DNA from 3 places in the Leifsonia sp. GW821-FHT13C09 genome. Region 1 is predicted to be linked to each of the others. Evidence: predicted binding sites of a transcription regulator. Region 1 holds the regulator's gene; each other region holds the start of a gene.
The links. The regulator HrcA, encoded in region 1, represses chaperone genes, less so after heat shock. The targets are predictions, from matches to a motif close to TTNGCACTCGNNNNNNNCGAGTGCNAA.
Positions count from the first base shown of each region.

Region 2: the regulator HrcA is predicted to act here: its motif matches at 1,846-1,872, upstream of groL (chaperonin GroEL).
Region 3: the regulator HrcA is predicted to act here: its motif matches at 1,702-1,728, upstream of groES (co-chaperone GroES).

Region 1 is NZ_JBXAPS010000001.1:442,672-445,940, reverse strand. Features, by position in the region: gene dnaJ (molecular chaperone DnaJ) at 1-867, opposite strand, end outside; gene hrcA (heat-inducible transcriptional repressor HrcA) at 902-1,918, opposite strand; gene AC1ROW_RS02045 (DUF4870 domain-containing protein) at 2,139-2,714, shown strand; gene AC1ROW_RS02040 (DUF4870 domain-containing protein) at 2,835-3,230, shown strand; gene hemW (radical SAM family heme chaperone HemW) at 3,243-3,269, opposite strand, start outside.
Region 2 is NZ_JBXAPS010000003.1:358,481-361,749, forward strand. Features, by position in the region: gene AC1ROW_RS13155 (hypothetical protein) at 1-92, opposite strand, end outside; gene groL (chaperonin GroEL) at 183-1,802, opposite strand; gene AC1ROW_RS13165 (cold-shock protein) at 1,988-2,191, opposite strand; gene AC1ROW_RS13170 (LytR C-terminal domain-containing protein) at 2,373-2,933, opposite strand; gene AC1ROW_RS13175 (DUF3263 domain-containing protein) at 2,956-3,255, opposite strand.
Region 3 is NZ_JBXAPS010000004.1:305,743-309,011, forward strand. Features, by position in the region: gene AC1ROW_RS15285 (DUF4190 domain-containing protein) at 1-473, shown strand, start outside; gene AC1ROW_RS15290 (THUMP-like domain-containing protein) at 497-1,684, opposite strand; gene groES (co-chaperone GroES) at 1,836-2,132, shown strand; gene rarD (EamA family transporter RarD) at 2,277-3,212, shown strand.

The DNA of each region.
Region 1 (3,269 bases):
CTCCAGGCGGATGTCGCCGTCCAGCGCCTTCACGGTCGCCGTCGTGCCGAGGATGGCGTCGGCCATCGAGAGCTCCAGCGTGCAGAGCAGGTCGTCGCCATCGCGGCTGAACACCTCGTGGTGCTTGACCTTGATCTCCAGGTACAGGTCGCCGTTCGGGCCGCCGGCGGGGCCGGCCTCGCCGGAGCCCGGCATCTGCAACCGGAGGCCGGTGTCGACGCCGGCGGGGATGTCGACCGGCACGGTGCGGCGCGCCCGGACGCGGCCCTGGCCCTGGCAGGTGACGCACGGCGTGGCGATGACGGTGCCGTAGCCGCGGCAGCTGCCGCACGGGCTGGAGGTCATCACGTTCCCGAGCAGCGAGCGCACCGAGCGCTGGATGCTGCCGGTGCCGTGGCAGATGTCGCAGGTGACCGGGGCGGTGCCGGGCTGGCAGCAGGAGCCGTTGCAGGTCTCGCAGATCACCGCGGTGTCGACGTCCAGGTCGCGGTGCGTGCCGAAGACGACCTCCTCCAGGTCGACCTCCACGCGCAACAGGGCGTCCTGGCCGCGCTCGCGCCGGGAGCGCGGGCCGCGGGTCGCGCCGCCTCCCCCGCCGAAGAACGTCTCGAAGATGTCGCCGAAGCCCGCGAAGTCGCCTGCTCCCCCGCCGCCGAAGCCGGTCGAGCCGCCGAGGTCGTACTGCTGCCGCTGCTGCGGGTCGCTGAGCACGTCGTAGGCGTGGGTCACGAGCTTGAAGCGCTCCTGCGCCTCGGAGCTCGGGTTGACGTCCGGGTGCAGCTCGCGCGCGAGCCGGCGGTACGCCTTCTTGATCTCGTCGGGGGTGGCGTTGCGGTCAACGCCGAGGACTTCGTAGTGGTCGGCCACGTAAGGCTGTTCCTTCTGTTCGTTGCGTCGGAGTTCAGTCGCCGAGGAGGCGGGAGAGGTAGCGTGCCACGGCGCGAACCGCGGCCATGTTGCCGGAGTAGTCCATGCGGAGCGGGCCGAGCAGGCCCACACGGGCCAGGTCGGAACCGGAACTGTAGCCGCTCGACATGACCGAGGTCTCAGTCAGCCCGGTGACGGCGTTCTCGCGGCCGATGCTGACCGCGACGCCGTGCTGGTCGAGCGCCATCTCGTCGAAGAGCCGCAGCAGGACCACCTGCTCCTCGATCGCCTCCAGCACCGGGGTGATCGAGCCGGGGAAGTCGGTCTCGGTGCGTGCCAGGTTGGCCGCGCCCGCCATGACCAGCTTGTCCTGCCGGTTGGCGGCGATCTGGTCGAGCAGGGCGCTCGCGACCGGAGCGACGAGCGCCCGCGTACGGTCGGTCAGGTGGCTGGGCAGCTCCCGGAGGCGCACCGCGGCGTCGGTGAGCGAGAGCCCGGCCGCGGCACCGTTGATCGCGCCGCGGATCTCGGCGATCTCGGCGTCGTCCAGCTCCTCCTGCAGCTCGATCACCCGCTGCTCGACCGCCCCGGAGTCGGTGATGAGCACGCTCAGCAGCCGACGGGAGCCAAGGGCGACGAGCTCGATGTGCCGGATGCGCGAGCGCGCCACCGACGGGTACTGCACGAGCGCCACCTGGTTGGTGAGCTGCGACAGCAACCGGACTGTGCGGGAGAGCACGTCGTCCAGGTCCACCGACTGGCCGAGGAACGTCTCGATCGCGGTGCGCTGCGCGGCCGACAGCGGCCGTGCCTCCGCGAGGTGGTCGACGAAGAGCCGGTAGCCCTTGTCGGTCGGCACCCGGCCGGAGGAGGTGTGCGGGGCCGCGATCAGCTCCTCCTCTTCGAGGAGGGCCATGTCGTTGCGGATCGTCGCGGCCGAGACGCCGAACGCGTGCCGCTCGACGATGCTCTTGGAGCCGACCGGCTCACGCGAGGCGACGTAGTCCTGCACGATGACGCGGAGCACTTCCAGACTGCGTTCCGAGACCATGCGAACCGCCTCCTGTCGTCGCTTCGGCACCCGAGGATCGAGCACGGGAAGACACCGAGTGCGCTGGCACTCGGTGATCCTGAGTGCTAATCATAACGCGTCGGCGTGAGAGGGCGGTCAAGACGCGGACACGGATGATTTACCGCGCGCCTCCGGCGCAGTACCCTGTGCGCACCGGCTCAGGAAAGCCCCCGCAGCCGCCCACGAAAGGGTTCTCCGCATGACAGACCCGAACCAGCCCGCCGCCGACCGCCCGGGCGAACAGCCTCCTCAGCAGCCCTACGGCCAGCAGCCGTACGGCGCCGCTCCCGGTCAGCCCGCCGGCGCGGTCCCTCCCCAGCAGCCCACGGTCCCTCCGCAGCAGACCTATGGCACTCCGACCGGTCAGCCCGCGGGCGCGGTCCCGCCGCCGCAGCAGTACGCGGGCACGGCCGCCGCGCCGCTCGACCCCGCGCAGGACAAGCAATGGGCGTCGTTCGCCCACCTCGGCGGGATCCTCTGGTTCCTCCCCTCCCTCATCATCTGGCTGGTGTTCAAGGACCGGGGCCGGTTGACCGACCAGGAGGCCAAAGAGGCGCTGAACTGGCAGATCACCTGGATCCTGGCCTGGGTCGTCTCGCAGATCCTCGGCGTGATCATCGGCTCCTTCACGTTCGGCATCGGCTACCTGCTGTTCAGCCTCCTGATCCCGTGGGCGCTGTACATCGTCAACCTGGTGTTCTCGATCCTCGGCTTCGTGCGCGTGAACAGTGGCGGGACCTACCGCTACCCGCTGAACTTCCGCTTCATCAAGTAAGGCGCCGCCTCGGCGCGGGCGGACGGCGAGTCCGGAGAAGGGACTTCGGCTTCTTCTCAGGAACACCGTCCGCCCCCTAGGCTGAGACCGCAATTCCCATTCACGGAGGAGACCACGACCATGTCCGCAACGCCCCCGCCCCCGCCGCCGCAACAGCCGCCGCAGCAGCCGTACGGAGGTCAGCAGCCGCAGCTCAGCCCGGCAGACGAGAAGCTGTGGGCGACGCTCATCCACGTCGGCGGCATCCTGTTCAGCTTCATCCCCGCCCTCGTCGGCTACCTGGTGCTGAAGGACCGCGGCCCGTTCATCCGCTCGCACACCGCGACCGCCCTGAACTTCCAGATCACGCTGGCCATCGCCACGGTGATCGGCTGGATCCTCAGCATCGTCGGCATCGGGCTGATCATCATCCTCGCGGTCTGGGTGCTGAACATCGTCTTCAGCATCATCGCCGCGATCAAGGCGAACCAGGGCCAGTTCTACACGTACCCGATCGCGATCCGGTTCCTGAGCTAGCGCCTCGTCGCGCTATCCCTCGGCGAGCAGCCGTCGCAC
Region 2 (3,269 bases), on a different contig from region 1:
GCGGCGCCCGGGAGCCCGAGCGCCTGGCACCCGGCGAGGCAGAGCACAGCAAGCGCGGCGGCCGCCGCCGCACCCGACCTCCATCTCGCCATCGCACCGTCCTCGATCGAGACGACGATAACAGCGAAGAGGGCGCCGCCCGCGAACGGGAGACGCCCTCTGCTACTGCGTGTCGGCTGGACTCAGAAGTCCATGCCCGCGCCCGGGTCGCCCACCGGCGCCGGGTTCTTCTCGGGCTTGTCGGCGACGACGGCCTCGGTGGTGAGGAACAGGCCCGCGATGGACGCGGCGTTCTGCAGCGCCGAGCGGGTGACCTTCACCGGGTCGTTGATGCCGGAGGCCAGCATGTCGACGTACTCGCCGGTCGCGGCGTTGAGGCCGTGGCCGACCGGGAGCTCGCGCACCTTGGCGACGACGACGCCGGCCTCGAGGCCCGCGTTGATCGCGATCTGCTTCAGCGGCGCCTCGATGGCGACCTTGACGATGTTCGCGCCGGTCGCCTCGTCGCCGGTGAGCGACAGCTTCTCGAACGCGGTCTTGCCGGCCTGGATGAGGGCCACGCCACCACCGGCGACGATGCCCTCCTCGACGGCGGCCTTCGCGTTGCGGACGGCGTCCTCGATGCGGTGCTTGCGCTCCTTGAGCTCGACCTCGGTGGCCGCGCCCGCCTTGATGACGGCGACGCCGCCGGCGAGCTTCGCGAGACGCTCCTGGAGCTTCTCACGGTCGTAGTCCGAGTCGGTGTTCTCGATCTCGCCGCGGATCTGGGCCACGCGGCCGGCGATGGCCTCGGGGTCGCCCGCGCCCTCGACGATGGTGGTCTCGTCCTTGGTGATGACGACCTTGCGGGCCTGGCCGAGCAGGTCGAGGGTGACGTTCTCGAGCTTGAGGCCGACCTCCTCGGAGATGACCTGGCCGCCGGTGAGGATCGCGATGTCCTGCAGCATGGCCTTGCGGCGGTCGCCGAAGCCCGGGGCCTTGACGGCGACGGACTTGAAGATGCCGCGGATCTTGTTGACGATCAGGGTGGCCAGGGCCTCCCCGTCGACGTCCTCGGCGATGATGAGGAGCTGCTTGTTGGCCTGGATCACCTTGTCGACGATCGGGAGCAGGTCCTTGATCGAGGAGATCTTCTGGTTGGCGATGAGGATGTACGGGTCCTCGAACACCGCCTCCTGGCGGTCCTGGTCGGTGACGAAGTACTGCGACAGGAAGCCCTTGTCGAAGCGCATGCCCTCGGTCAGCTCGAGCTCGGTGCCGAAGGTGTTCGACTCCTCGACGGTGACGACGCCCTCCTTGCCGACCTTGTCGATCGCCTCGGCGATGATCTCGCCGATGGTGGTGTCGCCGGCGGAGATGGACGCGGTGGCGGCGATCTCGGCCTTGGTCTCGACCTCCTTGGCGCTGGCGACGAGCTCGTCGGTGACGGCCGCGACGGCCTTCTCGATGCCGCGCTTCAGCGTGATGGGGTCGGCGCCGGCGGCCACGTTGCGGAGGCCCTCCTTGACGAGCGCCTGAGCGAGCACGGTCGCGGTGGTGGTGCCGTCGCCCGCGACGTCGTCGGTCTTCTTCGCGACCTCCTTGACGAGCTCCGCGCCGATCTTCTCGTACGGGTCGTCGAGCTCGATCTCCTTCGCGATGGAGACGCCGTCGTTCGTGATGGTGGGAGCGCCCCACTTCTTCTCGAGGACGACGTTGCGACCGCGCGGGCCCAGCGTCACCTTGACGGTGTCGGCCAGGATGTTCAGGCCGCGCTCGAGGCCGCGGCGGGCGTCCTCGTCGAAAGCAATGATCTTTGCCATGTGTTTCTCGTCCCTCCCGGACGTCTGCGAAAGATTCCGTTTATTAGCACTCGATCAGATGGAGTGCTAAAGCGATTCTGGCACTCGCGCCAGGAGAGTGCAAGCGCGCGGGAGTCGTGCAAAGACAAAGGAGCGCCGCCCCGAAGGGCGGCGCTCCTCTTATTGGTCTTGCCGATCGCTGCGTACTACAGCGGACGCACCGACTCGGCCTGCGGGCCCTTGTTGCCCGAGCCGACCTCGAACTGCACCTGCTGGCCCTCTTCGAGGACCTTGTAGCCGTTCATGTCAATTGCGGAGTAGTGAACGAAAACGTCCTGTCCCCCACCTTCGACGGTGATGAATCCGTAGCCCTTTTCAGCGTTGAACCACTTCACGGTCCCGTTCGCCATGCATTACTCCCATTGCTGTGTCGCTCGCCCGGTCCAGCGCCGCGCGTTGACTCCCGATCCTAATGCTTGCAATAGGCGTTGACGCCAGTCTTTTGGCCAATCCGTTACGAAATCGGTCCGAAGTTAAACACGCGTGAAACAAAGGGATGAGCGCGCGTCCACACGCGGAACGACGCGCCGGTCAGCCCTTGTAGTCGCTGCCGACGACCACGGTGAGGTCCGCACCGCTTCCGGCGAAGTCCTGCGTGAGCGCGACGGTGGCGCCGGGCAGCGACTGCGCCACCCCGAGGGCTGCGGCCTGGTTCTTGGGATCGGAATAGTAGACGGTCGTCTGCGTCAGGTTCTGCTTGTCGGCGTTCGCGACTGCGCCGACCTTCCAGCCCGCCTTGGTCAGGGTGGCGCCGACCTTGCCGCCAAGACCGGAGGTCGTGGTCCCGTTCAGCACGTTGACGGTCAAAGAGGGGTCGACCGTCGGCGTGATGGTCGGGGTGGGCGTCGGGGTCGGAGTGGCAGTGTGGGTCGCGGTGCCGGTCGGGGAGTTCGCGGCACCGTGGAAGGAGATGGAGCCGCTCACCAGCGAGAGTCCGAAGATGCCGGCGGCGACCAGCACGACGACGGCGAGCGCGGCCCAGCCGACGGCGATCCAGCCGCGGCCCTTCGGCCGGGGAGCCCGGTGCGCACCGACGCGCTGCAGGCCGTCGGGGATGTCGTCGAACCGGTCTCTCGGGTACTTCTCTGCCATCTACAGGTGTTTCCTCGCGGTGTCAGTCACCGGACGGGAGTGTCCGGGATCGCCGTGCAGCCAGCCTGGTCTCGCGCAGCCGGAGCAGGCGCTTGACGAGCATGGGGTCGTGCTTGAGCGCCTCCGGTCGGTCGATCAGCGCTCCGAGAAGTTGATAGTACCGGGCGGCGGAGAGACCGAACTCCTCGCGGATGGCCTGCTCCTTGGCGCCGGCATGCCGCCACCACTGACGCTCGAACGCGAGGATGGCCGCCTCACGGTCGGTCAGGCCGCCCGCGTCCGGCGCGGGGATCCGGTGGTCCGCAGCCTCCGCCACGTGCACCGCCTCCCCTCACC
Region 3 (3,269 bases), on a different contig from region 1:
CGCCGCAGCAGCCGTATGGCCAGCAGGAGCCGTACGGGCAGCAGCCGCAGCAGCCCTACGGCCAGCAGCCTTATGGCCAGCAGCCGCAGCAGCCGTACGGCCAGCAGCCCTACGGCCAGCAGCCCGGCCAGCCCGGCCAGCCCGGTTACGGCCAGCCGGCCTACGGTCAGCCCGCGCCCGGCTACGCGCAGCCCTACGCGACGGCGCCGGCCACCAAGTCGCCGATCCTCAGCATCCTGTCCCTCGTCGCCGGCATCGCCGGCATCATCCTGAACTTTGCGTTCGGGATCGGCGCCCTGTTCGCCGTGGCCGCAGTCGTCCTCGGCTTCCTCGGCCGCAGCAAGGAGCCGCAGGCCAAGGGATTCTGGCTCACCGGCATCATCCTCGGATTCGTGGCGATCGCCATCGCGATCGTCTTCTGGATCTTCTGGGGGATCCTGCTGGCCAACCTGAACAACTATCGCGGGTACTGACCGGCCCGCGCTGAGCGGGCGGATCAGACGCGCTCGGCGAGCAACGCGGTGTGACGTCCGGCGACCCTGGTGAGGATCAGGGTCGCCGGGCGGTCGCCCGACAGTTTGAGGCGCGTCCGCAGCGCGGCGGGGTCGACGTCCACGCCGCGCTTCTTGATCTCGAGCGTGCCGATCCCGCGTGACCGCAGCGCCTTCTTGAGGTCCTTCTCTGCGAACGGCAGCGTCTCCAGGATGCGGAATCCCGCCGCGAACGGCGTCGCGACGGGTGCGTCCGCCATGATGTAGGCGATGCCGTCGCCGAGCATCCGCCCGTCGAGCCGCCGGGCCAGGTCTCCGATCAGGCACGCGCGGATGACCGCCCCGTCCGGCTCGTAGAGGTACTCGCCGAGGTCGCCGGTCTCGGCGTCCTCGCTGTCGGCCTCCGCCGTGAGCTCGTTCGCCTCGTCGCCGCGCAGCACCAGGGCCGCGCGCCGGATGCCCGTGCGGGCGAGCGCGCCGAACCACAACCCGAGCTCGACGACCTGCCCGTCGGCGGACACCCACTGGGCCTCGGCGGTCGACGGGATGAGGTCGCGGTCGAAGCCCGGGCCGAGTTTGAGCCCGACCGACCGGCCGGTCGCGAGCTCGTAGGCGAAGCCGAGCGACGGTGTGTAGTCGTCCGGGTCGGTGAGCCGGTCGGTGTCCGTGTGGCCGGCCGTGCGGCGGGCCGGATCCAGGAAGACGCCGTCGATCGCCCGGAGGCTGACGTCCTCCGCCCGGCGGTGCTCCACGGTCGCCGAAGGGAAGGGCGCGAGATTGAAGGCGGCGATCGCGGCCGTGACCTCGTCGGCGTCCACCGCCGTGACCTCCAGATCGAGGGCCGCCAGGGCGAGCGCGTCGCCGCCGATGCCGCAGCCGAGGTCCGCGACACGGGTCAGCCCCGCCGCGCGGAACCGTCCGGCGTGGCGGGCGGCGACGGAGAGGCGCGTCGCCTGCTCCAGTCCGGCCTCGGTGAACAGCATCCGCGAGGCGAACTCGCCGAACTTGCCGACCGCCTTCTTGCGCAGCTTCGCCTGCGTCAGCACCGCCGCGACCAGCCCGGGGGAGTGGCCCTGCTTGCGGAGGTCGGTGACCATCGCGAGCACGTCCTTCTCGGACCGGTACGGGGGCAGCGAATCGAGCAGCCGGAGTCCTTCGGGGCTCAGCAGCTCGACGAGTTCGGACCGGTCCATGTGCACCACGGTACCTTCTGGCACTCACGTTGCGGGACTGCTAACGCACCCCCTAGACTCGTGTTAGCACTCTCCGTGCGAGTTTGCTAACGCAAGCCGCGCTTAAGCATTGAGTTCGCAAGACTGAGTTCACCAAAGAAAGAGGTCAACCGTGTCGGTCTCCATCAAGCCGCTCGAAGATCGCATCGTCATCAAGCAGGTCGAGGCTGAGCAGACCACTGCTTCCGGTCTGGTCATCCCCGACACCGCCAAGGAGAAGCCCCAGGAGGGCGAGGTCGTCGCCGTCGGACCCGGCCGCATCGACGACAACGGCAACCGCGTCCCGCTCGACGTCGCCGTCGGCGACAAGGTGATCTACTCCAAGTACGGCGGCACCGAGGTCAAGTTCGGCGGCGAGGACTTCCTGGTCCTCTCGGCCCGCGACGTCCTCGCGGTCGTCGTCCGCTGACGCACCTTCTTTCGGCCGAGGCCCGGGCGCTGCTGCGCCCGGGCCTTCGTCGTCCCTCCGGGGCTCGCGGTGCGGCCTCCACCGCCGCCGGCGACGCTGTCGACGGGTCCGTCCGTGTCGCCGGTTCGGAGTAGTGTCGTGGGAGTGCCGCAGCCCCTCACCGAACACCGCAGGTCCGGCCTGACCTACGCGGTCTCCGCCTACGTCCTCTGGGGCATCCTCCCCGTCTACTTCCTCGCGCTCGCGCCGTCCAGCGCCTGGGAGATCGTCGCCTGGCGCGTGATCTTCTCGCTGGTCTTCTGCGCGATCGCTCTCACGGTGACGCGCGCGTGGCGGACGTTCGGCGCACTGCTGAGGGACCGCAGGGTCCTGTTCACGATGGGTCTCGCCGGCGCGCTCATCTACGTCAACTGGCAGACCTACGTGCTGGCCACCGTCAGCGGGCACGTGGTGGAGGCCGCCCTCGGCTACTTCATCAACCCGATCGTGACCGTCTTCCTCGGCGTCATCGTCCAGCGCGAGCGGCTCCGCATCGCGCAGTGGGTGGCGGTCGGCGTCAGCGTGGTCGCGGTCGTCGTGCTCGCGGTGGGCTACGGGCAGGTCCCGTGGATCGCCCTCATCCTGGCGTTCTCGTTCGGCTTCTACGGTCTCATCAAGAAGCGCGTCGGAGGGCGGGTGGACGCGGTCTCCGGGCTGACCCTGGAGACGATGTGGCTGACCCCGGTCGCGATCGTGCAGCTCGTCGTCGTGAGCCTCACGGCCGGCCTGACGATCGGCACGGTGAGCGCGTGGCACACGGTCGCCCTGGTCGGCGCGGGCGTGATCACGGCGGTGCCGCTGCTGTTCTTCGCCGCGGCCTCCCGTCGGCTCCCGCTGGTCTACATGGGCTTCATCCAGTACTTCGCGCCGTTCATCCAGTTCCTGGTGGGCGTAGCCGTGCTGCACGAGGCGATGCCGCCCGAGCGCTGGGTCGGCTTCGCGATCGTCTGGCTGGCCCTCGCCATCCTCAGCGTCGACATGATCGTGGCGGCCCGGCAAGGGCGGAAGCAGGCGGAGCTGGACCTGGCGACGGTGGAGTGATACGCGGGCGGAATAACCGCCCAGCTTGTGCCGTTACCATGGATCATCCACAACTCG